DNA from 3 places in the Ureibacillus endophyticus genome. Region 2 is predicted to be linked to each of the others. Evidence: a T-box and tRNA genes for the amino acid it is inferred to sense, from the RefSeq annotation. Region 2 holds a T-box; the other regions hold tRNA genes.
The links. A T-box is a leader RNA that pairs with one kind of tRNA and senses whether it is charged. The one in region 2 lies ahead of ileS (isoleucine--tRNA ligase), so its partner is inferred to be a tRNA-Ile.
Positions count from the first base shown of each region.

Region 1: it encodes a tRNA-Ile, which carries the amino acid that the T-box ahead of ileS (isoleucine--tRNA ligase) is inferred to sense. The anticodon was not compared.
Region 3: it encodes a tRNA-Ile, which carries the amino acid that the T-box ahead of ileS (isoleucine--tRNA ligase) is inferred to sense. The anticodon was not compared.

Region 1 covers NZ_JAMYWW010000001.1:245,288-255,567, forward strand. Annotated here, with positions in the region: rRNA gene NKR20_RS01170 (16S ribosomal RNA) at 1-1,231, shown strand, start outside; rRNA gene NKR20_RS01175 (23S ribosomal RNA) at 1,551-4,468, shown strand; rRNA gene rrf (5S ribosomal RNA) at 4,601-4,716, shown strand; tRNA gene NKR20_RS01185 (tRNA-Val) at 4,730-4,805, shown strand; tRNA gene NKR20_RS01190 (tRNA-Thr) at 4,811-4,883, shown strand; tRNA gene NKR20_RS01195 (tRNA-Tyr) at 4,892-4,975, shown strand; tRNA gene NKR20_RS01200 (tRNA-Lys) at 4,985-5,059, shown strand; tRNA gene NKR20_RS01205 (tRNA-Gly) at 5,096-5,170, shown strand; tRNA gene NKR20_RS01210 (tRNA-Leu) at 5,176-5,264, shown strand; tRNA gene NKR20_RS01215 (tRNA-Arg) at 5,272-5,348, shown strand; tRNA gene NKR20_RS01220 (tRNA-Pro) at 5,355-5,431, shown strand; tRNA gene NKR20_RS01225 (tRNA-Ala) at 5,440-5,515, shown strand; tRNA gene NKR20_RS01230 (tRNA-Met) at 5,536-5,609, shown strand; tRNA gene NKR20_RS01235 (tRNA-Ser) at 5,621-5,713, shown strand; tRNA gene NKR20_RS01240 (tRNA-Asp) at 5,723-5,798, shown strand; tRNA gene NKR20_RS01245 (tRNA-Phe) at 5,805-5,880, shown strand; tRNA gene NKR20_RS01250 (tRNA-Gly) at 5,887-5,960, shown strand; tRNA gene NKR20_RS01255 (tRNA-Ile) at 5,965-6,041, shown strand; tRNA gene NKR20_RS01260 (tRNA-Asn) at 6,048-6,122, shown strand; tRNA gene NKR20_RS01265 (tRNA-Glu) at 6,124-6,195, shown strand; gene istB (IS21-like element helper ATPase IstB) at 6,417-7,181, opposite strand; gene istA (IS21 family transposase) at 7,178-8,464, opposite strand; RNA gene ssrS (6S RNA) at 8,807-8,998, opposite strand; gene NKR20_RS01285 (YfbR-like 5'-deoxynucleotidase) at 9,137-9,784, opposite strand; gene NKR20_RS01290 (hypothetical protein) at 10,025-10,280, shown strand, end outside.
Region 2 covers NZ_JAMYWW010000001.1:892,696-902,975, forward strand. Annotated here, with positions in the region: gene NKR20_RS04350 (sigma-E processing peptidase SpoIIGA) at 1-816, shown strand, start outside; gene sigE (RNA polymerase sporulation sigma factor SigE) at 843-1,550, shown strand; gene sigG (RNA polymerase sporulation sigma factor SigG) at 1,655-2,437, shown strand; gene NKR20_RS04365 (PRC-barrel domain-containing protein) at 2,613-2,849, shown strand; gene NKR20_RS04370 (YggS family pyridoxal phosphate-dependent enzyme) at 2,928-3,596, shown strand; gene NKR20_RS04375 (cell division protein SepF) at 3,614-4,090, shown strand; gene NKR20_RS04380 (YggT family protein) at 4,112-4,393, shown strand; gene NKR20_RS04385 (YlmH family RNA-binding protein) at 4,489-5,274, shown strand; gene NKR20_RS04390 (DivIVA domain-containing protein) at 5,372-5,923, shown strand; T-box leader at 6,059-6,299, shown strand; gene ileS (isoleucine--tRNA ligase) at 6,386-9,145, shown strand; gene NKR20_RS04400 (IS3 family transposase) at 9,544-10,280, opposite strand, start outside.
Region 3 covers NZ_JAMYWW010000001.1:2,650,130-2,660,409, forward strand. Annotated here, with positions in the region: gene menD (2-succinyl-5-enolpyruvyl-6-hydroxy-3-cyclohexene-1-carboxylic-acid synthase) at 1-926, opposite strand, end outside; gene NKR20_RS12945 (isochorismate synthase) at 919-2,304, opposite strand; gene NKR20_RS12950 (dipeptidase) at 2,554-3,489, opposite strand; tRNA gene NKR20_RS12955 (tRNA-Glu) at 3,641-3,712, opposite strand; tRNA gene NKR20_RS12960 (tRNA-Ser) at 3,723-3,813, opposite strand; tRNA gene NKR20_RS12965 (tRNA-Asn) at 3,817-3,891, opposite strand; tRNA gene NKR20_RS12970 (tRNA-Ile) at 3,901-3,977, opposite strand; tRNA gene NKR20_RS12975 (tRNA-Gly) at 3,986-4,059, opposite strand; tRNA gene NKR20_RS12980 (tRNA-Phe) at 4,065-4,140, opposite strand; tRNA gene NKR20_RS12985 (tRNA-Asp) at 4,150-4,225, opposite strand; tRNA gene NKR20_RS12990 (tRNA-Met) at 4,227-4,303, opposite strand; tRNA gene NKR20_RS12995 (tRNA-Ser) at 4,496-4,588, opposite strand; tRNA gene NKR20_RS13000 (tRNA-Ile) at 4,602-4,678, opposite strand; tRNA gene NKR20_RS13005 (tRNA-Met) at 4,685-4,758, opposite strand; tRNA gene NKR20_RS13010 (tRNA-Ala) at 4,775-4,850, opposite strand; tRNA gene NKR20_RS13015 (tRNA-Ala) at 4,957-5,032, opposite strand; tRNA gene NKR20_RS13020 (tRNA-Pro) at 5,041-5,117, opposite strand; tRNA gene NKR20_RS13025 (tRNA-Arg) at 5,126-5,202, opposite strand; tRNA gene NKR20_RS13030 (tRNA-Leu) at 5,210-5,298, opposite strand; tRNA gene NKR20_RS13035 (tRNA-Gly) at 5,304-5,378, opposite strand; tRNA gene NKR20_RS13040 (tRNA-Leu) at 5,408-5,492, opposite strand; tRNA gene NKR20_RS13045 (tRNA-Lys) at 5,502-5,576, opposite strand; tRNA gene NKR20_RS13050 (tRNA-Thr) at 5,584-5,659, opposite strand; tRNA gene NKR20_RS13055 (tRNA-Val) at 5,666-5,741, opposite strand; rRNA gene rrf (5S ribosomal RNA) at 5,752-5,867, opposite strand; tRNA gene NKR20_RS13065 (tRNA-Glu) at 5,955-6,026, opposite strand; tRNA gene NKR20_RS13070 (tRNA-Ser) at 6,037-6,127, opposite strand; tRNA gene NKR20_RS13075 (tRNA-Asn) at 6,131-6,205, opposite strand; tRNA gene NKR20_RS13080 (tRNA-Ile) at 6,215-6,291, opposite strand; tRNA gene NKR20_RS13085 (tRNA-Gly) at 6,300-6,373, opposite strand; tRNA gene NKR20_RS13090 (tRNA-Phe) at 6,379-6,454, opposite strand; tRNA gene NKR20_RS13095 (tRNA-Asp) at 6,464-6,539, opposite strand; tRNA gene NKR20_RS13100 (tRNA-Met) at 6,541-6,617, opposite strand; tRNA gene NKR20_RS13105 (tRNA-Ser) at 6,810-6,902, opposite strand; tRNA gene NKR20_RS13110 (tRNA-Ile) at 6,916-6,992, opposite strand; tRNA gene NKR20_RS13115 (tRNA-Met) at 6,999-7,072, opposite strand; tRNA gene NKR20_RS13120 (tRNA-Ala) at 7,089-7,164, opposite strand; tRNA gene NKR20_RS13125 (tRNA-Leu) at 7,196-7,284, opposite strand; tRNA gene NKR20_RS13130 (tRNA-Gly) at 7,290-7,364, opposite strand; tRNA gene NKR20_RS13135 (tRNA-Leu) at 7,393-7,477, opposite strand; tRNA gene NKR20_RS13140 (tRNA-Lys) at 7,487-7,561, opposite strand; tRNA gene NKR20_RS13145 (tRNA-Thr) at 7,569-7,644, opposite strand; tRNA gene NKR20_RS13150 (tRNA-Val) at 7,651-7,726, opposite strand; rRNA gene rrf (5S ribosomal RNA) at 7,738-7,853, opposite strand; gene NKR20_RS13160 (DMT family transporter) at 8,027-8,929, opposite strand; gene NKR20_RS13165 (MgtC/SapB family protein) at 9,051-9,770, shown strand; gene NKR20_RS13170 (cation diffusion facilitator family transporter) at 9,787-10,280, shown strand, end outside.

The DNA.
Region 1 (10,280 bases), 650 kb from region 2:
CACTGGGACTGAGACACGGCCCAGACTCCTACGGGAGGCAGCAGTAGGGAATCTTCCACAATGGACGGAAGTCTGATGGAGCAACGCCGCGTGAGTGAAGAAGGTTTTCGGATCGTAAAACTCTGTTGTAAGGGAAGAACAAGTACAGTAGTAACTGGCTGTACCTTGACGGTACCTTATTAGAAAGCCACGGCTAACTACGTGCCAGCAGCCGCGGTAATACGTAGGTGGCAAGCGTTGTCCGGAATTATTGGGCGTAAAGCGCGCGCAGGCGGTCCTTTAAGTCTGATGTGAAAGCCCACGGCTCAACCGTGGAGGGTCATTGGAAACTGGAGGACTTGAGTGCAGAAGAGGAAAGTGGAATTCCAAGTGTAGCGGTGAAATGCGTAGAGATTTGGAGGAACACCAGTGGCGAAGGCGACTTTCTGGTCTGTAACTGACGCTGAGGCGCGAAAGCGTGGGGAGCAAACAGGATTAGATACCCTGGTAGTCCACGCCGTAAACGATGAGTGCTAAGTGTTAGGGGGTTTCCGCCCCTTAGTGCTGCAGCTAACGCATTAAGCACTCCGCCTGGGGAGTACGGTCGCAAGACTGAAACTCAAAGGAATTGACGGGGGCCCGCACAAGCGGTGGAGCATGTGGTTTAATTCGAAGCAACGCGAAGAACCTTACCAGGTCTTGACATCCCATTGACCGCTATGGAGACATAGCTTTCCCTTCGGGGACAGTGGTGACAGGTGGTGCATGGTTGTCGTCAGCTCGTGTCGTGAGATGTTGGGTTAAGTCCCGCAACGAGCGCAACCCTTGTTCTTAGTTGCCATCATTTAGTTGGGCACTCTAAGGAGACTGCCGGTGACAAACCGGAGGAAGGTGGGGATGACGTCAAATCATCATGCCCCTTATGACCTGGGCTACACACGTGCTACAATGGACGGTACAAACGGTTGCCAACCCGCGAGGGGGAGCTAATCCGATAAAACCGTTCTCAGTTCGGATTGTAGGCTGCAACTCGCCTACATGAAGCCGGAATCGCTAGTAATCGCGGATCAGCATGCCGCGGTGAATACGTTCCCGGGCCTTGTACACACCGCCCGTCACACCACGAGAGTTTGTAACACCCGAAGTCGGTGAGGTAACCTTTTGGAGCCAGCCGCCGAAGGTGGGACAGATGATTGGGGTGAAGTCGTAACAAGGTAGCCGTATCGGAAGGTGCGGCTGGATCACCTCCTTTCTAAGGATATTAACGGAATATAAGCCTAGGGCTTATACCATTAACGTTTTGTGTTCAGTTTTGAAGGTTCATTAGAAAAGCGGAAAACACCGCTTAGCTGAACCGGATACTGGAAGTCTTGAGTAGAAATGCTTGCATTTCGCACGAAAGACTGAAGTAGACGCGTCAGCTGGTGTTTGGAGCTAGACATTAATAGAACTTTCTTTATATTGTTCTTTGAAAACTGGATAAAACGACATTGATAGCAACAAACAAAATTCAAGTAATTTATTGTAAGTTCTTAAAATCTTCTCTGTTTGAGAAGTGTAACTAACTTTTAGGTTAAGTTATTAAGGGCGCACGGTGAATGCCTTGGCACTAGGAGCCGATGAAGGACGGTACTAACACCGATATGCTTCGGGGAGCTGTAAGTAAGCTTTGATCCGGAGATTTCCGAATGGGGGAACCCACTGCTCGTAATGGAGCAGTATCTTGACGTGAATTCATAGCGTCATGATGGCACACCCAGGGAACTGAAACATCTAAGTACCTGGAGGAAGAGAAAGAAAATATTCGATTCCCTGAGTAGCGGCGAGCGAAACGGGAATAGCCCAAACCAAGAGGCTTGCCTCTTGGGGTTGTAGGACACTCTATATGGAGTTACAAAAGAATGGATTAGGCGAAGCGATTTGGAAAGATCCGCCATAGAAGGTAAAAGCCCTGTAATCGAAAGTCCATTCTCTCTTGAGTGTATCCTGAGTACGGCGGAACACGTGAAATTCCGTCGGAATCCGGGAGGACCATCTCCCAAGGCTAAATACTCCCTAGTGACCGATAGTGAACCAGTACCGTGAGGGAAAGGTGAAAAGCACCCCGGGAGGGGAGTGAAATAGAACCTGAAACCGTGTGCCTACAAGTAGTTAGAGCCCGTTAATGGGTGATAGCGTGCCTTTTGTAGAATGAACCGGCGAGTTACGATTACGTGCAAGGTTAAGTTGAGAAGACGGAGCCGCAGCGAAAGCGAGTCTGAATAGGGCGAAAGAGTACGTGGTCGTAGACCCGAAACCAGGTGATCTACCCATGTCCAGGGTGAAGGTGAGGTAACACTCACTGGAGGCCCGAACCCACGCACGTTGAAAAGTGCGGGGATGAGGTGTGGGTAGCGGAGAAATTCCAATCGAACTTGGAGATAGCTGGTTCTCTCCGAAATAGCTTTAGGGCTAGCCTCGTGATGAGAATACTGGAGGTAGAGCACTGTTTGGACTAGGGGGGCATCTCGCTTTACCGAATTCAGACAAACTCCGAATGCCAGATATTTATACACGGGAGTCAGACTGCGAGTGATAAGATCCGTAGTCAAAAGGGAAACAGCCCAGACCACCAGCTAAGGTCCCAAAGTAATCGTTAAGTGGAAAAGGATGTGGCGTTGCTTAGACAACCAGGATGTTGGCTTAGAAGCAGCCATCATTTAAAGAGTGCGTAATAGCTCACTGGTCGAGTGACGCTGCGCCGAAAATGTATCGGGGCTAAACGATTCACCGAAGCTGTGGATGTGCATCTAAGATGCACGTGGTAGGAGAGCGTTCTAAGGGCGTTGAAGTCAGACCGGAAGGACTGGTGGAGCGCTTAGAAGTGAGAATGCCGGTATGAGTAGCGAAAGATGGGTGAGAATCCCATCCACCGTATGACTAAGGTTTCCTGAGGAAGGCTCGTCCGCTCAGGGTTAGTCGGGACCTAAGTCGAGGCCGACAGGCGTAGACGATGGACAACAGGTTGATATTCCTGTACCACCTCCCCGCCGTTTGAGTAATGGGGGGACGCAGTAGGATAGGGTAAGCGTGCGATTGGTTGTGCACGCCCAAGCAGTAAGGCGTGGAAGTAGGCAAATCCGCTTCCTGTAACGTTGAGCTGTAATGGGGAGCTCTTTAAGAGCGAAGTACCTGATTTCACACTGCCAAGAAAAGCCTCTAGCGAGGCGGGAGGTGCCCGTACCGCAAACCGACACAGGTAGTCGAGGAGAGAATCCTAAGGTGTGCGAGAGAACTCTCGTTAAGGAACTCGGCAAAATGACCCCGTAACTTCGGGAGAAGGGGTGCTCTCGAAAGAGAGCCGCAGTGAATAGGCCCAGGCGACTGTTTAGCAAAAACACAGGTCTCTGCAAAACCGTAAGGTGACGTATAGGGGCTGACGCCTGCCCGGTGCTGGAAGGTTAAGAGGAGGGGTTAGCGTAAGCGAAGCTCTGAATTGAAGCCCCAGTAAACGGCGGCCGTAACTATAACGGTCCTAAGGTAGCGAAATTCCTTGTCGGGTAAGTTCCGACCCGCACGAAAGGCGTAACGATCTGGGCACTGTCTCAACGAGAGACTCGGTGAAATTATAGTACCTGTGAAGATGCAGGTTACCCGCGACAGGACGGAAAGACCCCGTGGAGCTTTACTGTAGCCTGATATTGAATTTTGGCACAACTTGTACAGGATAGGTAGGAGCCAGAGAACTCGGAGCGCCAGCTTCGAGGGAGGCGTCGGTGGGATACTACCCTGGTTGTGTTGAAATTCTAACCCGTACCCCTTATCGGGGTAGGAGACAGTGTCAGGTGGACAGTTTGACTGGGGCGGTCGCCTCCTAAAAGGTAACGGAGGCGCCCAAAGGTTCCCTCAGAATGGTTGGAAATCATTCGTAGAGTGTAAAGGCACAAGGGAGCTTGACTGCGAGACCTACAAGTCGAGCAGGGTCGAAAGACGGGCTTAGTGATCCGGTGGTTCCGCATGGAAGGGCCATCGCTCAACGGATAAAAGCTACCCCGGGGATAACAGGCTTATCTCCCCCAAGAGTCCACATCGACGGGGAGGTTTGGCACCTCGATGTCGGCTCATCGCATCCTGGGGCTGTAGTCGGTCCCAAGGGTTGGGCTGTTCGCCCATTAAAGCGGTACGCGAGCTGGGTTCAGAACGTCGTGAGACAGTTCGGTCCCTATCCGTCGTGGGCGTAGGAAATTTGAGAGGAGCTGTCCTTAGTACGAGAGGACCGGGATGGACATACCGCTGGTGTACCAGTTGTCTTGCCAAAGGCATCGCTGGGTAGCTATGTATGGACGGGATAAGTGCTGAAAGCATCTAAGCATGAAGCCCCCCTCAAGATGAGATTTCCCATTACGTAAGTAAGTAAGATCCCTCAAAGACGATGAGGTAGATAGGTTCGAGGTGGAAGTGTGGCGACACATGGAGCTGACGAATACTAATCGATCGAGGACTTAACCACTAACTTGAATGGTCGTTAGTCAATGTCTTTATCCAGTTTTGAGAGTACAAGCTCTCAAAAATGAAATAGGAACTTCGCCTAAGAGCGCAACATCCATGTTGCAACGGCGAAGCCAGTACATCCATGGACAAGTGAAGTGATGATGGCAAAGAGGTCACACCCGTTCCCATACCGAACACGGAAGTTAAGCTCTTTAGCGCCGATGGTAGTTGGGGGCTTCCCCCTGTGAGAGTAGGACGTCGCTTCGCTTGTTTCAAAAATGGAGGATTAGCTCAGCTGGGAGAGCACCTGCCTTACAAGCAGGGGGTCGGCGGTTCGAGCCCGTCATCCTCCACCATATATGCCGGTGTAGCTCAGTTGGTAGAGCAACTGACTTGTAATCAGTAGGTCGTGGGTTCGACTCCTATCGCCGGCATCCTTTCTGGAGGGGTAGCGAAGTGGCTAAACGCGGCGGACTGTAAATCCGCTCCTTCGGGTTCGGCGGTTCGAATCCGTCCCCCTCCACCATCTTATAGAGAGCCATTAGCTCAGTGGTAGAGCATCTGACTTTTAATCAGAGGGTCGAAGGTTCAAGTCCTTCATGGCTCACCAGTTTTATTAAAAACTTGCCAGAAAATCAATGCACATGCGGAAGTAGTTCAGTGGTAGAACACCACCTTGCCAAGGTGGGGGTCGCGGGTTCGAACCCCGTCTTCCGCTCCAAATGTGCCGGGGTGGCGGAACTGGCAGACGCACAGGACTTAAAATCCTGCGGTAGGTGACTACCGTACCGGTTCGATTCCGGTCCTCGGCACCATTTATATGCGCCCGTAGCTCAATTGGATAGAGCGTCTGACTACGGATCAGAAGGTTGTGGGTTCGACTCCTGCCGGGCGCGCCATATATACGAGAAGTAGCTCAGCTTGGTAGAGCACTTGGTTTGGGACCAAGGGGTCGCAGGTTCGAATCCTGTCTTCTCGACCATTTTAATTGGGGCCTTAGCTCAGCTGGGAGAGCGCCTGCCTTGCACGCAGGAGGTCAGCGGTTCGATCCCGCTAGGCTCCACCAATAAAATCAAATAAAAATATGGCGGCGTAGCTCAGCTGGCTAGAGCGTACGGTTCATACCCGTAAGGTCGGGGGTTCGATTCCCTCTGCCGCCATTTAGTAAAGTGGAGGAATACCCAAGTCCGGCTGAAGGGATCGGTCTTGAAAACCGACAGGCGGGTTAAACCGCGCGGGGGTTCGAATCCCTCTTCCTCCGCCATTTACTTGAGGTCCCGTGGTGTAGCGGTTAACATGCCTGCCTGTCACGCAGGAGATCGCCGGTTCGATCCCGGTCGGGACCGCCATAAAGTGGGTCGATAGCTCAGTTGGTAGAGCATTTGACTGAAGCTCAAAGTGTCGGCGGTTCGATTCCGTCTCGACCCACCATTTTATGCGGGTGTAGTTTAATGGTAAAACCTCAGCCTTCCAAGCTGATGTCGTGAGTTCGATTCTCATCACCCGCTCCATTATGGGCCTATAGCTCAGCTGGTTAGAGCGCACGCCTGATAAGCGTGAGGTCGATGGTTCAAGTCCATTTAGGCCCACCATAATATTCCGAAGTAGCTCAGTGGTAGAGCAACCGGCTGTTAACCGGTTGGTCGTAGGTTCGAGTCCTACCTTCGGAGCCACGGCCCGTTGGTCAAGTGGTTAAGACACCGCCCTTTCACGGCGGTAACACGGGTTCGAATCCCGTACGGGTCATATGAAGACGTATAGCATTTGCTATACGTCTTTTTGTATTTAATGAAAGTCGTTATGAGCCTCAGAAGTAGAGACCAGACCGAGAAATATGAAATTTATATTATGCTAGGTATGCAGAATATTTCAGCTTGATGATGAGAAGCTTAGATTGAAAGAATATAAATAGAGTATAAATGTCAACGTTAATATGTACATTTATGCTTGTTTAAGGGTGTACAAAATTACTCGTTTACTGGTTCGAGGTGTTGCTTAAGACGGTACGAATCACCAGTAATAGTTACGACACTTGCGTGATGTAAAATGCAATCTAAAATCGCATTTGCTAACTTCGGCTCTGGGAAAATTTCTTCCCATGATTTGAAGTTCACATTGGTTGTAAAAATCGTACTTTTCTTTTCATAACGTGCATCGATGAGTTGGAAGAATAGCTTCGCGTCCTCCGGATCGATTGGTAAATAACCGATTTCATCAATGATTAATAATTTATACTTTGTATAATGTTTCAAACGGCTTTCTAGACGATTTTCAATGCGCGCTTTTTTCAAGTTTTGAATTAAATCATGACACTTAATGAAATAGGTACTTGTCCTTTTTTTCGCTGCTGTAATGCCGATTGCCGTAGCTAAGTGGGTTTTACCCACACCACTTGGACCAAGAAATACAATGTTTTCGTTTTCTTGAATAAAACGTAAGCTCTGAAAATCACGTAATTGTTGCTGATTGACACTTGGTTGAAATTCAAAATCAAAATCTTTCATTTCCTTTAGATGTGGAAAGGCTGCGACCTTCACCATTGCGTGAATCATGTTTTGCTCACGTACATCTACCTCATAATTCGTTAATTTAATGAGCGTATCAATAAATGAAAGTTCATTCTTGATACTGAAGTCAATGACTTCACTTAAATGAAGCCCCATTTCCTTGAGTTTTAAATACTCCAAGTTTTGCAGGAGATGCTGATAGTTTGTGTTTGTAAACTGATTCATTTATAGATGTCTCCGATCGCTGCTAAATTTCGCTTGGCTAAATCATTAATATCTGGATAGTTTGGCATCGCTTTCGACAGTGTCTCACGATAGTGAGCCTCTTGATAATTGAGTTTTGCGTCACTAATTTTATGTTGCGCTATGAGTTCCATGTTATAATGAATCCATAATCGGTCATCATATACTTGTAAACTTACTTTCTTTCCTTGATACGCTGGTGGTACAGAGTATTGATTGGACTTGTAAGAAATCATGTTAGATGCATTGACTTTCACAAGTGTATGGTTGATTTTGAAGGAATCTCTTACTCGTTCAGTTGGTAGCTGGAGTAAGTGATTCTTTTCTTTTTGAAATTCAAGTAATGGAATCTTATTTGTCCCTTGATGAACTTCACGGTTCACACGATTACACAATTGTTCGATATAAATGTGTAGCTCTTCCATATTCAATTGCCCTTGATAAGCATGAATTTCATCAAGTAGCTTCATCGTTGTTTCAACTTTTCCCTTTGTCTTCGGACGTCCTGCGATACAAGGTCTCACTTTGAAACCAAAATCTTGCGCAAATTGGGCAAACTTCACATTCACTTTTCCTTTGGAAAATTCGGTTCTCGCTTCATCCATGACCGTTTTCATATTGTCTGTAACCAGTTCTTCAGGCACCCCACCCATTTTTTCAAACGTTTCCGTAAGGAAAGAAAATAGCACAGCTTGCGACTTTGAAATACTCATATAAAAGAATCGCATACGTGAATGGCTCAAAATTAAAACAGCTACGTTAATTTCTACTTGTTCACCATCTTTTGTTTCGTACAAAATACTTTCTTTCCAATCTAACTGTGCCTGTTTACCTGGACGTGTTTCGAAACGAATACCACTGTTTTTCATACTTGGAATCCGTTCATCTTTATCGAAATAAGCTTGGAATTCCGGTGTATTCGCAATATAAGTGCGGAACGTTGATTGAGCACAACCTAAGCCATGATTATCTTTTAAATACTGCCAAAGATTACGACGATAATAAAACACCTGCTTCGAATCCTCTGATAATAAACTTGCGATTATTGGATAAAACGCATCGATTTTAGATGGTTTGTTACGGTTCTTTTTGGGAACGAAACCGTTTAGATATTTGTCGATGGTACGACGATCTACACCCATGTCCCTTGCTAATTTACTTTTATTAATTTTCATTTTTAAATGCTCCATTATTTGTTTATATGCTGCTAAATCTGTAAGACTTTTCAGTTCGAATGTTGTCTCTACGTTTAATTGAATATACATTTCCAATCACCTCTAGATCAGTATGTATACCCCGAGCATTTTTGTACATTGTTATTCAAGCGGGAATGTACATATTTAAATTAGCATTTGTAATAGAGTTATAAAGTGTAGCATTAGGAGATAGGGGAGTAACCTATATAACAAGTAAGTAGAGGTACACATAGCAAATTAGAACGAATAAGAGAATTAGTAGTGTGTCCATGTAAGTGAAGCGAAGATTATTTACACTGTCATAAAGAACAATATGTTTACTTTAAGAATGTCTTTTCATAAATAAAAAACACCTTATCATAATGAATGATTAAGGTGTTAATAAAAGAAGCCTTGCTATACAGTATGTATGGCAAAGCCGCCTTGCCGTAGTTATTAATAGAAAGTTTTAAACCACCACTCCTCAAAGTGGGTGTTCGCAGAATAATTCCTGTATATCGTCATTCACCGTAGTGTGACGCTCGCCATTCCTTATTCGATTAAAACTCCCTTTTACAGTTCAAAGGTTAAAACTTAATATTTGTACGAACAACGCAGCTTTAATGTTATATTATACGATTGTATTTATTTGTGCAAGTAAGTATGTAACGATAAAAAAGTCAAATTTTTAATAAGTTAGAATATAAAAAATATATCCTAAGAAAGTGAAAAATAAAAAAGCCTTCCATCATAGGAAAAGCTTTATTTTTTATTTAATTTATTTAAAATTTCATGTGTTAAAGCTGCAACATTAATTTGAGTATCTTCCTTAATAACATCACTTAAAATTTCGTTTCTAAAATAACGCACACTCACTGGTAGCGGCATTTTCAAAAGATTTTTTAATGCTTGTTGATACATAATGACAAACTCTTTATCCGTATTTCCTCGCTTTAATTCTGCAAAGGACTCATAAAATTGATCGAGTTTATCAGAAAACTCAAGAAGACGACCTTCTAGGGTATTATCTTTTCCTTCTTTCATTCGCATAGAGAAAATTTCCTGAAATTCAGCAGGGATTTCTTCTTTAATGAAATTTTCCATCATTTTTTCCTCTACATGGGCAAGCATTTGTTTTAATTCAACACTTGCATGTTTAACGGGAGTTTTAATGTCTCCAATAAAGACTTCTGCAAAATCATGATTAATTGTTTTTTCATATAATGATTTCCAGTTTACTTTTGCACCGTTCATTTCTTCTAATGTCCCAAAAAACATGGCATATTGAGATACCTTCCATGAGTGTGCAGCAACATTATGTTCTTCAAACTTAAAGCGACCAGGTGCACGGAAAATTCGCTCTAAATCATTTAAGCTTGTGAAAAATTTATGGATACCTATAATGACCACCTCCGATTATTAGTATTAGCACAACTATGTATGCTTCTAATTTGAATAATATAAGGTATTATTTCTAGTGTGTTTGATTTTACAAATATCTAACTAGAAATTAACAGAGTTTACATAAGTAATAATTGTTTAATTTATATATTATGCTCTAAAAGTTGGATTATTACTTGCAATTGTCATGTTTTTATCAAAAAATAGCATTTACCGTGATGATATACTATAGACATTAGAGATGATTGGATGTGTAGAACAGTGTTACATACTATTTTCTTATATTTACATATATTAAGTGCTATTGGATCGATTGGACCGCTATTTGCATTAATACCTATGCTAAAGAAAATGGAAGTGACTGAAGAAGCTGATTTAAGTGGTTTTGTTCAATCATTTCAATATGCGATTAATGTAATTAAACATTTCGGACATGTATTAGTAGTTTCTGGGATATTTCTAATTATTTTAAGCGGTTGGACTTGGACAACATCATGGATCGTAT
Region 2 (10,280 bases):
GAATTACTCGTACTATACAATACGTTGTTTAATTATTTTTTATTAAAGTTTACGCAAGAAATAACGGGATTGTATGTAAAGAGGAGTAGATTGCTTCTAAGTGCGTTTTGTAGTGGATTAATAGCATCGATTTTTTATAAGTCATTATTAGGTGCTTTGCTTAGTTTTATTGTATTAATTGGGCTCGCGTTTTCTTTTCGCATCCAATCGTTGTTAAAGCAAGGAACTGTTCTTTTTATCACTACGTTTTTCCTCGGCGGCGTTTTAACAAGCATATTACCCTTTTTACTCAATCAATCCAAACTAACATTTTTTGTTCTTTCAACTGCAGTCGCTTTTCTTAGTTTAACAACGATACACTCCAAATGGAGAAAAATGATGCAAGCAAAAATTCAGCATTCATTTGTAGTGGATTGTGAGCTTGAAATTTTTAAACAAAAATATTGCTTAAAAGGTTTCATTGATACTGGGAATGAGTGTATAGAACCTTTAAGTGGGAAGCCGGTACATTTTCTCTCATATAATGCAATAGCAAATGAAATACCAAAAGAAATTAATGAAGCGCTATTAGCTTGGGATGAAAATAACCCTTACCAGTTAACAATGTTTCCTTCGTTCATTTATCCGAAAATTCGAATATTATCTTTATCTACGGTTCAAAAAGAGAGGTCGACAGTGTTGGCTTTTCGTTTTGATCGACTAAAGATAAAAGGAACTACGGATAAAGAAATTTTTGAACAATATGTTGTTTTGACTAGGCATGATGCGAGATATCCACAAAATGCACAGATGATTCTTCACGTTTTAGCGTTGTGAAATTCGAGCATAAAGGGGGAAAATGATTGTTTAATAAATTAATCGACCTATTTAGAAAAATCTGGAGTAAGTTTCGTACTAAAGGAACATACTATATAGGAGGGCACGATTCATTGCCAGTACCATTGACACGAGAAGAAGAAATGACAGTTATTGAAGCCTTTATGAATGGTGATTTGAGAGCTAGGGATACATTAATTGAAAGAAATTTACGTCTAGTTGTATATATTGCAAGACGTTTTGATAATACTGGAACACCAATTGAAGATTTAATTAGCATTGGATCAATCGGACTTATTAAAGCTATTGAAACATTTAATACAGAAAAAAATATTAAACTTGCCACTTATGCTTCACGTTGTATCGAAAATGAGATTTTAATGCATTTACGTAAAACAAGCCGTATGAAAGGCGAAGTTTCATTAGACGAGCCGTTGAACTCTGATCCGGATGGTAACGAACTTTTACTTTCTGATATTCTAGGTACAGAAGAGCAAATTATTATGAATGATGTAGAAAAGAAAATTGAAAGAGCTACAATGTTTAATGCAATTAACGGCTTAAGTGAACGTGAACGATATATAATGGAGTGTCGATTTGGTCTAAATGGTAAACAAGAAATGACCCAAAAAGAAGTAGCAGACCATTTAGGCATCTCTCAATCCTACATCTCTCGACTAGAAAAGAAAATCATTTTAGATTTACGAGAGCATTTAAATCAACCGATTTCATAAGTTACTGGATGAAATTGGACGAGTAAAATGTGCATATTCTTCTTTTTTCCGGACAAACTGAAAAAACAGTTCAGAGATAAAAAACTAGTTCGGAGGAAAAGAAGATGGTTCGTACTAAAGTAGAACTTTGTGGTGTAGATACTGCTTCTTTGCCAGTTCTAAAACATGAAGAGATGAGAGAGCTGTTCGTTCGCCTACAATCTGGAGAAGAGTGGGTAAGAGATGAACTAGTCATTTGCAACTTACGTCTAGTATTAAGTATTGTCGGTAGATTTTCTTACCGAGGTGAACAAGCCGATGATTTATTCCAAGTTGGTTGTATTGGATTATTAAAGGCTATTGACCACTTTGATTTAAAGCATAATGTTCGATTTTCAACATATGCTGTTCCAATGATTATAGGTGAGATTAGAAGGCATTTACGAGACCATCATGCTTTACGTGTCTCTAGATCCTTACGAGACATTGCTTACAAAGCAATGCAAGCAAAGGAAAAGTTTATCTCAGAAAATTTATATGAACCAACCATTGAACAGTTGGCAGAAGCTATTGAGATGAAAAAGGAAGATGTATTATACGCACTTGATGCAATCCAAGATCCTCTTTCATTGCAAGAGCCAATCTATTCTGATGGTGGAGATGCCGTATATATTATGGACCAATTAAAAGATGATGATGTGTCAGAAGATCAATGGGTTGCATACGTTAGTGTGAAGGAAAGTATGCAAAAGCTTGATGAAAGACAACAAATGATTCTTTCCAAACGATTCTATTACGGTGAAACACAAACTGAAATTGCAAAATCACTCGGTATTTCTCAAGCTCAAATTTCAAGGCTAGAGAAAAACGCCATTGAGACTATGCAAAAAGATTATAAGTTAGGTTAAGTATTGTAGCGCACTATAAAAGGTGCGCTTTTATTTATTTTTAAAAATTAAAAGCAATATTTCATAAAAAAATTAATATATTTTTAAGAAGGAACAATTTATTGAAAACGAATCGAACTAATTACTTTAAAAACATAATAGTATCGACCTAATTATAAAAAGAAGGGAGATTAATTTGCGATTTTCTGCTGTACAACAAAAAGAAATTATTGAGGCTGGTAATGGCCGATTTGTTGGATATATTATCGATGCAGAGGTGGACGAAAATACAGGTTCTATCACTGCTTTTCTCGTTGCTGAACCAAAAAAGTTTATGTCATTCTTACAAAATGATGAACATGTGAGAAAAGTCCTGATTAGTGATATACTGGTAATAGGCAAAGATGTAATATTAGTAAAAGAGATTTCTTAATAGGTCATGCTATTCATTGAAAATTACTATACAGCTTGATACAATTAAGGAAACTATTGATGTAAAGTTGGGTTTAAAGTGACAAAGATAAGTGATAATTTAGAAATTATTCAAAATAAAATAGAAACTGCAAAAAAGAAAGCTCAAATGACTCAGGATGTAGAGATAATTGCGGTAACAAAGCAAGTTACAGTTGCAAGAACAACTGAAGCCCTAGAAGCTGGACTACTTCATTTAGGTGAAAATCGTCCAGAAGGATTATTGACTAAAAAGGGCGAAATTAATAATAAAGCCATTTGGCATTATATTGGTTCTTTACAAACTAGAAAAGTAAAACAAGTAATTAATGAAATTGATTATCTTCATTCACTAGATCGTATGAGTTTAGCTGAAGAAATTAATAAACGAGCGGAAAAACCAATAAACTGTTTCGTTCAAGCAAATGTCTCAGGGGAAGAGTCAAAACATGGGTTGAGTACAGAAGAAGTAATTCCATTTATACAATCGTTAGCTCAGTACGATAAAATTCATGTTGTGGGCCTTATGACAATGGCACCTAATACTGAAGATGAAGCCGTTATAAGAAAAGTATTTCGTGATTTGAAAAACTTACAGACACAAGTAATAGAATTAGGGTTAGACTATGCTCCTTGTAAAGAACTTTCAATGGGGATGTCAAATGACTATGAAATTGCGGTAGAAGAAGGTGCGACGTTTGTAAGAATTGGAACAGCTCTTGTTGGATAGAAAAGAGGGGATACTAGATGAGTATGAAAAACAAAATAAAAAATTTCTTTTACCTTGAAGAAGAAGATGAAGAAGTGCAAGAAATTGCAACATCAAGTAAACCAGTAAGTATCACCAAAGAGCAACCTATTGTAAAATCACGCCCTAAAAAAGAACGTAAACTTATTGAAGTGGAACAGAATTCTCACTTAAATGTTGTTAGTTTACAAACTGCAAATTCTATAAAACAATCAAAGGTTGTTATCGTTGAGCCTAGAGTGTATGCAGAAGCTCAAGACATATCTGACCATTTAAAAAATAAGCGTGCTACTATCGTTAATTTACAAAGAATCGATCGTGAAGCAGGTGTGCGTATTATAGATTTTTTAAGTGGTACTGTTTATGCCTTAGGAGGAGATATTCAACGAATTGGTACGGATATTTTCCTATGTACTCCAGATAATGTTGAGGTATCCGGTGAGGTTTCGAACTATCTGTACGACGATATACAATAGATTAGCGAGGTTAACAATTTAATGCTTTATTATTCCATAATAAATTTCATTGCGGCAGCATTTACAATTTATCAATTTATGATAATTATCTATATCTTTATGTCATGGGTTCCAAATATTCGAAATTCAACAGTTGGAGAGTATTTAGGAAAACTTGTTGAACCTTATTTAGGAATTTTTAGAAAATTTATTCCACCTATTGGTATGATTGATATTTCACCAATTGTAGCCCTTTTATTACTACGTTATATACAAATGGGCTTATTAATTGTAGTTGAGAAAGTATATTTTATGTTTGCATAGGTTTTCGTTCAAATCCCTACTAATTTTGTTGTGGGGATTTTCTTTTATTATTTTTTCAACTGAACATACTATTGTTTATAAGGTGGAGTGAATTAATGGAACATTTAATCCAACATTTTCGAAAAGATGAACAACCCTTTATTGAAAAAGTAATTGGCTGGCAAAGAGAAGTAGAAGATCGTTTTGCACCAAAATTAACAGATTATTTAGATCCCCGCGAGCGCTTCATTGTTAACTCGGTTATAGGGCAAAGTAATGAAATAAAAATCGTAGCAGATGGTGGTTTTCTTGATGCTGAAAGACAACGTATGTTAATCGCTCCTAATTACTTTGAACCAACAAAAGAGGATTTTCAAATCTCCATTTTTTCTGTGAACTATCCTTCAAAATTTGTTAATTTAAAACATCCTGATATCTTAGGTGCATTATTATCAATAGGTTTAAATCGTGGGAAATTCGGGGATATCCATATTGATGGTGATACCATCCAGATTTCAGTAGCACAAGAAATAGAAGAATATGTCGCGATGAATTTAACGAGTATCGGTAAGGCAAAAGTACAACTAGAAAAAGTAGATGAAGAGTCGAAATTAATTAAAATGGTTCAAGAATGGGTAAGTAAATCATATACTATTTCGTCGATGAGATTAGATACTGTTCTTGCATCAATTTTTAATGTTTCAAGACAAAAATCCCAGAATCTAATTAATGCTGACAAAGTAAAGGTTAATTGGACAATAATTGATGATACTTCATTTGAACTTCAAGAAGGGGATATCGTATCAGTCCGAGGTTTAGGAAGAGTAAAAATCCTTATGACAGAAGGTAGGACGAAAAAGGATAAAATTCGACTTCAAATAGGTCGTTTAGAGCAAAAATAGCAGATTACAGTGAAAACTTACGAAAACTTGATGTCAAGGAACAGTTAGCGAGTTATAATAGTTTTATATATTTAAAAGAGAGAAGGAGTGTTGACCAATGCCATTATCACCTCTTGATATACATAATAAGGAGTTTACTCGGGGTTTTCGCGGTTATGCGGAAGATGAAGTAAATGAATTTTTGGATCAGATTATAAAAGATTATGAGATCATTTTGCGTGAAAAAAAGGAACTTGAAGAAAAAGTAAAGTCAATGACGGAGCAAATGAATCGCTACAACATTTTAGAGGAAACACTACAAAAATCAATTATTGTTGCTCAAGAGGCTGCAGAAGAAGTTCGTCGTAATTCACAACAAGAAGCAAAATTAATCATAAAAGAAGCCGAAAAAAATGCTGATCGAATTGTTAATGATGCATTGGGTAAAGCACGTAAAATTGCCATAGAGATAGATGAATTAAAGAAACAATCAAAAGTATTCCGTAACCGCTTCAAAATGTTAGTAGAAGCCCAATTAGATTTATTAAATACAGATGATTGGGAGCACTTAATGGAATATGATATCGGTTTAACGGACATTCAAAATCATGTACGAAACGATCAGGGCAATGTTGAACTATCGAAAGAAGAATTAGATAATCTTTTATAATTAATTCTTGTATGTTGAAGTTTCGTGTGAAATAAGAAAAAGGGAGAGTTTAACAAACCGCCCCATTTTCTTTTTTACTTGACTCATTTTATCTATTTCCATATACTGATACACGAGTATAAAAATTTGTATATTTAATTAGCATTGACGGAGACAGTACTTATTGAAGGTGGACTAAGCGATTCGAGGATGGTGCAAGCTCGAACGAAACTATCAAAAAGGAAAATCACTCCGGAGCTAAATCGCTGAAAAAGTGATGAATCAGTTTAAGTAAGCGATTTCGTATTTCACGACGTTACAGTGTCTAAGAGGCAAGTTAATTTTTTTAACTTGTAAATTAGGGTGGTACCACGAGTAAAAGTTTCTCGTCCCTTTGAGGGATGAGAAACTTTTTTTATTTCTCTTAAATTACCACATTATGTTTTTCAACCTGAACACTTATACATTTAGGAGGATTTTTTAATGGTAGAGTATAAAGATACGTTATTAATGCCAAAAACAGATTTCCCAATGCGCGGAAATTTACCAGCAAATGAACCAAAAATGCAAGAAAAATGGGATGCAATGGACATCAATAAACTTGTAAATGAACGTACAAAAGATCGTCCTCATTTTGTTTTACATGATGGCCCTCCATATGCAAATGGAGATATCCATATTGGTCACGCATTAAATAAAGTAATTAAAGATATGATTAACCGTCATCGTTCAATGACAGGTTACCATGTACCATATATTCCAGGCTGGGATACTCATGGTTTACCGATTGAGCAAGCATTAACTAATAAAGGTGTTAAGCGTAAAGAATTAACGATTGCTGAATTTCGTGAGCTTTGTGAAAAGTATGCTTACGAACAAATTGAAAATCAAATGGCTCAATTCAAACGTTTAGGTGTACGTGGAGATTGGGAAAATCCATATATTACGTTAAAACCTGAGTTTGAATCACGCCAAATTGAAGTATTTGGGAAAATGGCGGAAAAAGGCTATATTTACAAAGGTTTAAAACCAGTTTATTGGTCTCCATCTTCTGAATCTGCATTAGCAGAAGCTGAAATCGAATATAAAGATATTAAATCTCCGTCTATTTATGTAAGTTTTGAAATTAAAGATGCAAAAGGTGTCGTACCAGAAGATGCAAAGTTTATTATTTGGACGACAACACCATGGACAATTCCAGCAAACTTAGGGATTTCTTTAAATCCTGAAATTACGTATGTAGTCGTAGCTGTTGGCGATAAAAAATTCATTATTGCTAAAGATTTATTAAAATCTGTTTCTGAGACGCTAGAGTGGGAAAACCCAGAGGTAATTCAAGAAGTTCAAGGTCAAGAGTTAGAATATGTTGTTGCAAAACACCCTATTTATGATCGTGATTCTTTAGTGATGGTTGGTGATCATGTAACAACAGAAGCTGGTACAGGATGTGTTCATACAGCACCAGGTCACGGAGAAGATGACTTCATGGTAGGTAAAAGATATGGTCTTGAAGTTCTTAGCCCAGTAAATGACCAAGGTTGCTACACACATGAAGCACCAGGATTTGAAGGTATTTTCTATGATGATGCAAATAAAGTCATCACTGAAAAATTAAAAGAAGTAGGCGCATTAGAAAAATTATCATTCTTTACGCACTCATATCCACATGACTGGCGTACGAAAAAGCCAGTAATTTATCGTGCAACGCCACAATGGTTCTGTTCTGTTGAGGCATTCCGCGATCAATTATTAGAAGCGGTGGAAAATACAACATTTACTCCAGCATGGGGTGAAACTCGTCTTTACAATATGATTCGTGACCGTGGTGATTGGTGTATTTCAAGACAACGTGCATGGGGTGTACCAATTCCAGTATTCTATGCTGAGAATGGTGAAGAAATTATTACACCTGAAACAATTGCACATGTGTCTCAATTGTTCCGCGAACATGGTTCAAATATCTGGTTCCAACGTGAAGCAAAAGATTTATTACCTGAAGGATTTACTCATCCAGGTAGTCCAAATGGCAAATTCACAAAAGAAAATGACATTATGGACGTTTGGTTTGACTCAGGTTCATCTCACCAAGGTGTACTTGTTGAACGTGGTATGAAATATCCAGCAGACCTTTATCTTGAAGGTTCTGACCAACATCGTGGATGGTTTAACTCATCATTAATCACTTCTGTGGCGATTAATGGTTATGCTCCTTATAAAGGATTATTAACACACGGATTCGTACTTGATGGCGAAGGACGTAAAATGAGTAAATCTTTAGGAAATGTTATCATTCCTGAAAAAGTAATGAACCAATACGGTGCTGACATTTTACGCTTATGGGTAGCATCTGTGGATTATACAGGTGACGTGCGAATTAGTATGGATATGTTAAAACAAATTTCAGAAGTATATCGTAAAATCCGAAACACGCTTCGTTTCTTACACGGTAACATTTCTGACTTTAACCCAGCAACGGATCGTGTAGCTTATGAAGATTTAAACGAAATGGATCAATATATGTACATGCGCTTGCAAGATGTATTAAAAGCAGTGCGTAATGCTTACGATCGATATGAGTTTGCATCTGTATATCACACAATTAATAACTTTGTTGCAGTTGAATTATCCGCATTATACTTAGACGTTGCGAAGGACGTTGTTTATATTGAAGCAGTAGACAGCAAAAATCGCCGTGCTATGCAAACAGTGATGTATGATACTCTGCAAACATTATTAAAAGTGTTAACACCAATTTTACCGCATACTACAGATGAACTATGGTCTTACTTAAACGAAGAAGCAGTTTCTGTTCAATTAACAGACTTCCCTGAAGTAGATGAACGTGAAAACTTCCCACAATTACGTGCGAAATGGGAACGTTTAATTGAAGTTCGTGACGAAGTATTAAAAGCGTTAGAAGAAGCTCGTAACGCAAAAACAATTGGTAAATCTCTTGAAGCTAAGGTAACAATTTATGCAGATCAAGATGTTTTAGATTTACTAAATGAAGATGCAAAACAATTTGCACAAAGCTGTATCGTTTCTCAATTAGTTATTGCTGGTTCAAAAGATAGTGCCCCTAGCGATGCGCTTGTTCTAGAAAAAACTGCTATTTTAATCGAAAAAGCAGATGGTGAAAAATGTGAACGCTGCTGGTCTTACTCAGAATCAGTAGGGCAAAATGAAAATCACCCAACACTTTGCGGACGTTGTTCAGAAGTTGTAGATAAATACTACGTATAATGAAATGTTTAAAACTGTACCAAAAGCTTATGCTTTCGGTACAGTTTTTTTATTATATTAGGGAAAGATTCTGTAAGTTGATCCTAGTGCTCATGAGGGGTTATTACTTGTTTTTTCTTGCCGTCTTAGTAGTAGGAGAAGAAAAAATATTATACGTTGTTAAATCGAATTTTTAAGATTGCATTCCGATTTTTGATAGTGCAGTAGGAGATTATTTAACTTTGATTTATTTAGTTTCTTATCATGCAAACGATATGATTTAATTTATTATTCAAATTAAAAATTTACTTGTTACCCCCAAAAATATTCGCTTATAAGTTTTTTTAAAATCCAAAGAAAAGTAGACATTGTCTGTTTTTAATGTGGTACCCAAGTCAAGGACAAACTAAAAAAAGAGTTTAAGCTATTAAGAGATGGTTTCTGTATTGTACAGGAGCCATCTTTTTTAGATTCCATTGATAACGATAATTGTTGTAGTAAACCATGTAGTGATCGATTTTAGCGCGTAACTCATCCAGTGTTTTGACCATGCTGAAATCAACTTCGTCTTTTAAGTGTCCGAAAAAGGATTCCTGTGGTGCGTTATCCCAACAGTTGCCTCGACGTGACATCGATTGACCAAGTTTATAGTGCTTTAAAAGCTTTTGGAATTTTGGACTTGTATAATGAACACCTTGATCTGAATGGATGAAGGCTTCTGGATGGAGCTTTACACGTTTATTGCGGAATAGTTTCTCAACAGTTTTTGTTGCGAGGTCCAGCGTAATACGATCTGATACATGATAAGCTAAAATTTCATTGGTAGACCCGTCTTTAATGGTCGACAAATAAGCCATTGTTCCGTTATAGGGAATATAGCTAATGTCTGTTAATAGGACTTTGCCTGGTACACCTTGCTTAAATTGGCGCTCTAGCTTATTTGGCACAACACGATGTTCTTTTGTTGCTTTCGCTATTTGTTTATACGGATTGGCTTTGCGGTGAGGGCAGACAATTCCATACTTTCGCATAATACGTTGGATTTTCTTGCGATTCATCACGATGCCAAAGTCGTGTTCAAGTGTCATTTTAATTGAACGTGACCCCTTCTTATAACCACGGCGATTGAAGGCTTTTAAGATCAAATCACGTGCTT
Region 3 (10,280 bases), 1.8 Mb from region 2:
GGCATCGATTCCGTTAAAAAGATCGATAAAAATTTCGAAACGGGTTGCGCACCAAAGCGAATAACCGTATCAGGTATCACCTTTTCCTTGAATGCTTTATTTTTTAATATTGCATCATATGTAGAGATGATATATTGTTCACAATCCTCAGGTACATTCCCGCGCATATTCGATAAGCTTTCAATTAAAACTGGCCATTTTAGTTTACGTATAAAGGACCACAATTGTTGTAAATCAGTACCTAATGCGAGTTCACCAATAATCACAAAACCTTTCATTGTTTCATTGATAGTAGCTGTGAACATGTCCGTAGCTTCTTTTGATGGTACTAATTGACCAGTAAAACTACTTTTAAAATTCCCTTCTACTAATTCCTCTTGGAAATCAATTAATAATGGCTCACGGAAAGGTACGTTAAAGTGAACAGGACCAAATGGACATGTTTTTGCTATCGTCACTCCACGTGCTATATGGCGTTCGATAAATGGTAATGTTTGTGGAGCTTCATCTGGTATTGGAAACTCCACTGACCATTTCACTTGCTCACCGTATAATCGGATTTGATTAATGGCTTGTGGCGCCCCTACTTCACGTAACTCATGTGGGCGATCTGCCGTTATCACAATTAAAGGGATACGTGCATATTTTGCCTCAACAATGGCAGGATAATAATTTGCTGCTGCGGTACCAGAAGTACATAATAATACAACAGGTTGTCCTTTTGCCTTCGCTATTCCAAGAGCAAAAAATGCTGCAGAACGTTCATCTACTTGACGATATGTTTTTATTTTTTTAGTAGATGCAAAAGCATAGGCAAGTGGTGTAGAACGTGATCCAGGACTAATAACTACATCTTTTACGCCATTTTGAATTAATGATGCAACCATTTTATAAACATATTGGGATAAAATTTCACGCTCACTCACTCAGTTGTCCTCCTAAAGCTCGAATCATTGGACGGAATTTAACTAAAGTCTCTTCATATTCGGAAACTGGCTCTGAGTCTGCTACAATACCGCCACCAGCATATAAATAAGCCTTATCCTTAATAAGTGCCGCTGAACGAATCGCAACAGCAAATTCACCATTTCCTTCTGCATCCAACCATCCAATAGGAGCTGCATATAAACCGCGATTCATCGTTTCATATTTTCGAATAATTGACAATGCACCTTCACGAGGAACGCCACCTAAAGCTGGTGTTGGATGTAAATCTTTCACAAGCTGTAATATTGTCGCATTTGGCTTCAATTTTCCTTCAACTGGTGTATATAAATGCTGGATATCACGAATTTTTAAAAGCTTCGGATGTTTCGGCACTTTGAATTCGGTACAATTTTTTTCGAATGTATCAGCAATCATTTCAACCACATAACGATGTTCCCCGAGATTTTTTGAATCATTTAATAAATTCTCCCCAAGCTGCTTATCTTCATCTGCTGTTTTTCCTCGTTTTATTGAACCCGCCACACAAGAAGAATAAGCATATCCATTCTTCACTTTAACCAGTCGTTCCGGTGATGCCCCAAAGAATAATAATTCATCTTGTTCTAATCCAAATAAATAACTTTCTGGTTGCTCATTGATCACATGTGATAATACTTGAGGTGATGATAAGGTCTCAGCAAAATCCATTTCTAATGACCTTGCAATAACAACCTTTTCAGCCTTTTTATCTTTAATTAAGGACGTTACTTTTTCAATAGATTGTAAATAATCCTGCTTTTTTAATTCCATATATTTTGTCATTACTGGCTTTTCATAAGTCTTCAATTCTTTCACTTGCGCAGCGTGAATTAAATGGTCTCGTTCCACACGCATTGCATCGAATTCTTGTAGGCTATTTGCTTTATCTGTTACTAAATGAATACTGATATATGCTTTGTCATTACGAATAACAAGCTGATATGTAGCAACGGCAAACAAACTTTGTGGGAAACCATCCCATTCACCAGTTTTTGTATTTTCCGGATCAAAGGTAAAGCCTCCAAATAAAATTGGTTGTGGCTCGCTTTCTTCTTTAATTATATTTTTCGTTAATTCTCGCCATTCTTCTTCAATTTGGTCAAATCGATTATCACCTGCATTATTTTTAATAACGTAAGCGTGGCCGAGTCCAACCAATGTTAATGTTTTTTCACGGTTTTGCCAAAAAAAGCGTTTTCCTTTATATTTCTGCTCACCAGCAGCAAAAAATGCTAATGCTGATAGTCGACTTACTTCTATTGTTTCAATGTAGAAGGTTTGCGCTCTATTTATATTTCCTACTTCTACTTCAGTGGATTGTAGCCACTTCTGATGCATGAAATTTCCCTCCGTTAAAAAGCAATAAAATACAACTCGACCCATTTGGACGAGTTGATGTTTTACTTATGGGGTTTAATATTCCCTTAAAGATAACAGAAATGCTTCATCTGCTTGTAATAAATAAACTAAAACTTTTCACTATCTATTCTATCACAACATCCAAGTCGCATATAGAATATTGCAATCATGACTTTGAGTATTTTGAGTGTAATTTTATCCATTAAAAAAATGCGCTAGGAAAAAACTCTAACGCATTCCAATTTCCGAGAGATATTTCAAAAATCCTTTACTTGCCATAGTCTCAATTTCACTTTGTGTAAAAGTTTTAGATAGTGCACTTGTGATATTTTGATATTCAGAAGCATTTGTTAATTGTTCAACAGTTAAATCAATACCATCAAAATCAGATCCAAACCCAATACGTTCTACACCTACGAGGGCTGCTATATGGGTAATATGCTTTATTAAATCATCTATCGTTGTAACCTCTTTACTCTTCTTAACAAAAGGCGGATAAAAAACTACATGGATTCGTCCCCCATGTTGAACTAGCTGTTTTATTTGATCATCGCTTAAATTCCTTGGATGGTCACATAGAGCTCTTGCATTACAATGACTAGCAATTAAATGTTTGGCTAATGGAAGTAAGTCATCAAAGCCTTGTTTATTTAAGTGAGCAACATCAATAATGACATCGTGTTCATTCAGCAATTCAATTACTTGTTTTGCAAATGGTTTTAGTCCTTTATCAGGAGATTCTGATGCACCATATCCAACAGCATTTTCATAATTCCAAGTTAAGCCTACTAATTTTACACCAGCATCTAATAACAATTTCAACTTATAGAGATCATCGCCAATACAATCACATCCCTCTAAGCTTAACACTGCTCCTATTTGCCCATCCTGTAGCTCGTTTAATTGCTTCCAATTTGTAATATGGACCATCTCTGGTTCATTTAATACTTTAGTTTGAAATGCTTCTACTTGTCTCAACGCTTCAGTAAATTTCTGTTCTTGTGGGATGTGTGGTTCAATAAAAATCGCAAATATTTGGACTTTCACGTTACCTCTTTGTAAATTTTCTAGGCTAGCATGTAATCGGGAATCGTTACGAAACTGCACATCCTCCAACCTAGAAAGTTTTTCTAAAACATCACAATGCAAATCAATTATTTCCATTTGTTCATCACCTCATTTAATAGTTATGAGCATTTTGATAATAATATTTTGTTCGCTTCTTCACCATAAATATAGATAAAATAGTTTAATTAAATCTTATAAAATAAAAAAACACACTCAAGTTGTTTAACAATCTTGAGTGTGTTTTGAATGACCCGTACGGGATTCGAACCCGTGTTACCGCCGTGAAAGGGCGGTGTCTTAACCACTTGACCAACGGGCCTAACTATGTATGGCGGAGAAGGAGGGATTTGAACCCTCGCGCCGGTTACCCGACCTACACCCTTAGCAGGGGCGCCTCTTCAGCCTCTTGAGTACTTCCCCTTATGGCTCCGAAGGTAGGACTCGAACCTACGACCAACCGGTTAACAGCCGGTTGCTCTACCACTGAGCTACTTCGGAATATTTACATGGTGGGCCTAAATGGACTTGAACCATCGACCTCACGCTTATCAGGCGTGCGCTCTAACCAGCTGAGCTATAGGCCCAAGTATATTGGAGCGGGTGATGGGAATCGAACCCACGACATCAGCTTGGAAGGCTGAGGTTTTACCATTAAACTACACCCGCATTAATGGTGGGTCGAGACGGAATCGAACCGCCGACACTTTGAGCTTCAGTCAAATGCTCTACCAACTGAGCTATCGACCCATTAATTAATGGCGGTCCCGACCGGGATCGAACCGGCGATCTCCTGCGTGACAGGCAGGCATGTTAACCGCTACACCACGGGACCTTGGTTGCGGGGACAGGATTTGAACCTGTGACCTTCGGGTTATGAGCCCGACGAGCTACCGAACTGCTCCACCCCGCGATAATGTTATTGTTAGAAATATAATAAAAACTTACGCATTAACTATTATCGAACCGTCACGATTTCGTTTAGTAAATTCAAGAAGCTTGCGAAATCGTTACGCTGAAGTTTTGCTACGAAGATTATTCGTTCGTGCTCCACCCCGCGATAATATTATTAATTTACTTACACTTCATTGTACCATATAAAGAATGGCGGAGGAAGAGGGATTCGAACCCCCGCGCGGTTTAACCCGCCTGTCGGTTTTCAAGACCGATCCCTTCAGCCGGACTTGGGTATTCCTCCGTGTTATGACGATTGGTGGACCTTGCAGGACTCGAACCTGCGACCGGACGGTTATGAGCCGTCTGCTCTAACCAACTGAGCTAAAGGTCCTAAAGATGGCGGCAGAGGGGATCGAACCCCCGACCTTACGGGTATGAACCGTACGCTCTAGCCAGCTGAGCTACGCCGCCAAATTATTAATTTATTTGGTGGAGCCTAGCGGGATCGAACCGCTGACCTCCTGCGTGCAAGGCAGGCGCTCTCCCAGCTGAGCTAAGGCCCCATTATATTAAATATTAATTCTTATAATTAAAAATAAATCTTCAAGTAAATTATTTTAATAAGATTGCTTTATCAAGATAATTTATGAAGAAAAGTTAGTTTTATATTGGTGGAGCCTAGCGGGATCGAACCGCTGACCTCCTGCGTGCAAGGCAGGCGCTCTCCCAGCTGAGCTAAGGCCCCAATTGAAATGGTCGAGAAGACAGGATTCGAACCTGCGACCCCTTGGTCCCAAACCAAGTGCTCTACCAAGCTGAGCTACTTCTCGTATATATATGGCGCGCCCGGCAGGAGTCGAACCCACAACCTTCTGATCCGTAGTCAGACGCTCTATCCAATTGAGCTACGGGCGCATATAAATGGTGCCGAGGACCGGAATCGAACCGGTACGGTAGTCACCTACCGCAGGATTTTAAGTCCTGTGCGTCTGCCAGTTCCGCCACCCCGGCACATTTGGAGCGGAAGACGGGGTTCGAACCCGCGACCCCCACCTTGGCAAGGTGGTGTTCTACCACTGAACTACTTCCGCATGTGCTTAAAAATTATAATTTAATTAAATGGTGCGGGTGAAGGGAGTCGAACCCCCACGCCTTGCGGCGCTAGATCCTAAGTCTAGTGCGTCTGCCAATTCCGCCACACCCGCATATAAAACTGGTGAGCCATGAAGGACTTGAACCTTCGACCCTCTGATTAAAAGTCAGATGCTCTACCACTGAGCTAATGGCTCGTACAAATGGTGCCGGCGAAAGGACTTGAACCCTCAACCTACTGATTACAAGTCAGTTGCTCTACCAATTGAGCTACACCGGCAAAATATGGTGGAGGATGACGGGCTCGAACCGCCGACCCCCTGCTTGTAAGGCAGGTGCTCTCCCAGCTGAGCTAATCCTCCTGGGTAATATGCCTAGCAACGTCCTACTCTCACAGGGGGAAGCCCCCAACTACCATCGGCGCTAAAGAGCTTAACTTCCGTGTTCGGTATGGGAACGGGTGTGACCTCTTTGCCATCATCACTAGACTATTATTTTTTTGGACAAGATTTATAATATCACATTTAAAGATATTTTCAAGTCCATTTTCCAAAAATATATTTTGAAAAATTTTATGACCCGTACGGGATTCGAACCCGTGTTACCGCCGTGAAAGGGCGGTGTCTTAACCACTTGACCAACGGGCCTAACTATGTATGGCGGAGAAGGAGGGATTTGAACCCTCGCGCCGGTTACCCGACCTACACCCTTAGCAGGGGCGCCTCTTCAGCCTCTTGAGTACTTCCCCTTATGGCTCCGAAGGTAGGACTCGAACCTACGACCAACCGGTTAACAGCCGGTTGCTCTACCACTGAGCTACTTCGGAATATTTACATGGTGGGCCTAAATGGACTTGAACCATCGACCTCACGCTTATCAGGCGTGCGCTCTAACCAGCTGAGCTATAGGCCCAAGTATATTGGAGCGGGTGATGGGAATCGAACCCACGACATCAGCTTGGAAGGCTGAGGTTTTACCATTAAACTACACCCGCATTAATGGTGGGTCGAGACGGAATCGAACCGCCGACACTTTGAGCTTCAGTCAAATGCTCTACCAACTGAGCTATCGACCCATTAATTAATGGCGGTCCCGACCGGGATCGAACCGGCGATCTCCTGCGTGACAGGCAGGCATGTTAACCGCTACACCACGGGACCTTGGTTGCGGGGACAGGATTTGAACCTGTGACCTTCGGGTTATGAGCCCGACGAGCTACCGAACTGCTCCACCCCGCGATAATGTTATTGTTAGAAATATAATAAAAACTTACGCATTAACTATTATCGAACCGTCACGATTTCGTTTAGTAAATTCAAGAAGCTTGCGAAATCGTTACGCTGAAGTTTTGCTACGAAGATTATTCGTTCGTGCTCCACCCCGCGATAATATTATTAATTTACTTACACTTCATTGTACCATATAAAGAATGGCGGAGGAAGAGGGATTCGAACCCCCGCGCGGTTTAACCCGCCTGTCGGTTTTCAAGACCGATCCCTTCAGCCGGACTTGGGTATTCCTCCGTGTTATGACGATTGGTGGACCTTGCAGGACTCGAACCTGCGACCGGACGGTTATGAGCCGTCTGCTCTAACCAACTGAGCTAAAGGTCCTAAAGATGGCGGCAGAGGGGATCGAACCCCCGACCTTACGGGTATGAACCGTACGCTCTAGCCAGCTGAGCTACGCCGCCAAATTATTAATTTATTTGGTGGAGCCTAGCGGGATCGAACCGCTGACCTCCTGCGTGCAAGGCAGGCGCTCTCCCAGCTGAGCTAAGGCCCCAAATAAAAATTTTATATTATGATTTGCAAAATGGTGCCGAGGACCGGAATCGAACCGGTACGGTAGTCACCTACCGCAGGATTTTAAGTCCTGTGCGTCTGCCAGTTCCGCCACCCCGGCACATTTGGAGCGGAAGACGGGGTTCGAACCCGCGACCCCCACCTTGGCAAGGTGGTGTTCTACCACTGAACTACTTCCGCATGTGCTTAAAATTATAATTTATTTAAATGGTGCGGGTGAAGGGAGTCGAACCCCCACGCCTTGCGGCGCTAGATCCTAAGTCTAGTGCGTCTGCCAATTCCGCCACACCCGCATATAAAACTGGTGAGCCATGAAGGACTTGAACCTTCGACCCTCTGATTAAAAGTCAGATGCTCTACCACTGAGCTAATGGCTCGTACAAATGGTGCCGGCGATAGGAGTCGAACCCACGACCTACTGATTACAAGTCAGTTGCTCTACCAACTGAGCTACACCGGCAATTTATGGTGGAGGATGACGGGCTCGAACCGCCGACCCCCTGCTTGTAAGGCAGGTGCTCTCCCAGCTGAGCTAATCCTCCTGGGTATATAAGCGAAGCAACGTCCTACTCTCACAGGGGGAAGCCCCCAACTACCATCGGCGCTAAAGAGCTTAACTTCCGTGTTCGGTATGGGAACGGGTGTGACCTCTTTGCCATCATCACTTCACTTATTTATTCACTTTTTCAAAAGCAACTCTTATATAATATCATTACTTTCGAAATTAGTCAATTACTTTTTATATCGTTATCGTTGAAAAACTTATCCTCAACTTAGAACTTTACTCTTAAAAGTTTTGTTTGTCGTTAAGGACAAGTAATAATATACATCAGATTAAATGCTTAATCAAGTACTTTTTTCAAAAAACCTTTTAAAATTTTCAAATCTATTATAAACAGCATAATACCTATTATAACTGTTACTCCACCTATAATTTGTGTAGTCATCAACTTTTCTGAAAAAATAAAATAAGCAAGGATAGAAGCACCGATAGGTTCAAATAACACAGCTACCGAAATAACATTAGTACTTACCCATTTAACTGCCCAATTGAAAAGAGTATGACCAAGAAGGTTCGGAATAATAGCTAAAAGCAAGAACCAAACCCAATCCATTGTCGGATATGGACCAAAAGATTCCCCTGTTATTAATACGTAAAAGAATAAACAAACCGTACTTATCGAATAAACAACCATTGTATAAGTAATGAGGGAAATACGTTTTCGTACATCTTGTCCAAATAGTAAATAACCTGTAATTAATGCACATGCAATTAAAGCGAGGATATCTCCATATAATGCACTACCACTTACTCTAAAATCTCCCCAGCTAATCAAGAAACTTCCTAAAACCGCAATCGATCCAGAAGCAATTGTTTTTATTGTAATTTTCTCTTTAAAAAATAGATATGTTCCAATAAAAGCAAATAAAGGTTGTAATGTTACGAGAACAGTTGAACTTGCTACTGATGTGTAATTTAGTGATTCAAACCATAGAATAAAATGAAATGCTAAAAAGATTCCTGCTACGGAAGAAAAGAGCCAATCTTTTTTTGAAAGTATTTTAATTTCATTTACATATTTCGAAAAAAATAAGGGACTCATAATTAGTATAGAAAATAACATTCTATAAAACGCAATAACACTACTATGCGCTTCCGTTAATTTAACAATAATTGCAGATAAAGAAATTGAGATAACACCAATAAGAATAGGTATATATGGGTGTATTTTAGGTTTTTCCATTTTTTTATAACCCCATTATATTATTTTTGCTATATTTATAAAATAGTATATATATTTCTATTTTGTCACAAATAGGCAGTGGAATTCAATCATTAAAAAGGGGGTACAACAACAATTGAATATTACTATACTTAATGAACCATTCTCATATGAAGTGGTTATTAAACTTGTGATTGCTGCTACTTTGAGCTTAATTATAGGGATTGAACGGGAACTGAAAAAGAAACCTGTTGGATTAAAAACTAGCTTAGTAATTGCGACATTCAGTTGTTTACTTACAATCATTTCAATTGAAGCAGCGTATAGTACTCCTCCTCGGGATGATATTAATATTACAATGGATCCACTACGTTTAGCAGCACAAATTGTCAGTGGTATTGGATTTTTAGGTGCTGGTGTCATATTACGAAAAGGAAACGATAGTATCACAGGCTTAACTACTGCCGCGATGATATGGGGTGCTGCAGGAATTGGAATCGCAGTCGGAGCTGGTTTTTATATCGAGGCTTTTGCAACAGTTGTGATTGTTGTAATCGGAATTGAATTGATTGCACCATTCTTGTCCAAAATAGGTCCAAAACGTTTACGCATGAAAGAACTATCGTTAAGGGCAAGATTGTCAAAGGAAGAAAATATTCAAAACCTCCTTACTTTTATGAAGCAAAATGAAATGTATATTGAACATATACGTATTAAAGATATACCCGTATCAACAGAACAGGTCTTATTTGAAGTCGATATTAAATTTTCCACATTATATAAAAAAGATACTATTTCAATTTACACTACTTTGCACACACTACCTTATGTACACAAAATTGAGATAGAAAACTTAGGCTAAAATTGGAGGAACAAACATGGGCGAAATATTTAAACTAATAAAGGGTGGAAATAAACCCTCTCTTATAGCAGCACTTGTTAACTTATTTTTAGGAATAATTAAAGGTGTTGCCTATTTTTTTACAGGTAACGTAGCAATGTTCGCAGAGATGATGCACTCCCTTGGTGATGCTGCAAACCAATTCTTCGTCTTTATTGGCTCGGCTTTATCGAAAAAAGCCCCTACTGCAAAATTCCCCAATGGTTTTGGGCGTGTTGTAAATCTTGTTTGTTTAGGTGCAGTTTTAATTGTAGCAATCCTGTCATATGAAACAATAAAAGAAGGATGGCATCATTTTATTCATCCAACTGAAGAGTCTGGAGGCGTACTGATCGCTCTTGGAGTGTTGTCAATAGGTATTATATTAGAAGGAACTGTATTGCATAAAGCGGCACAAGAAGTACTGCATGAAGTGGGAGTTGAGAATAAGGGTTTCTTAGCCGTACCAAAGTCTGTTGCGTATTTAAATCG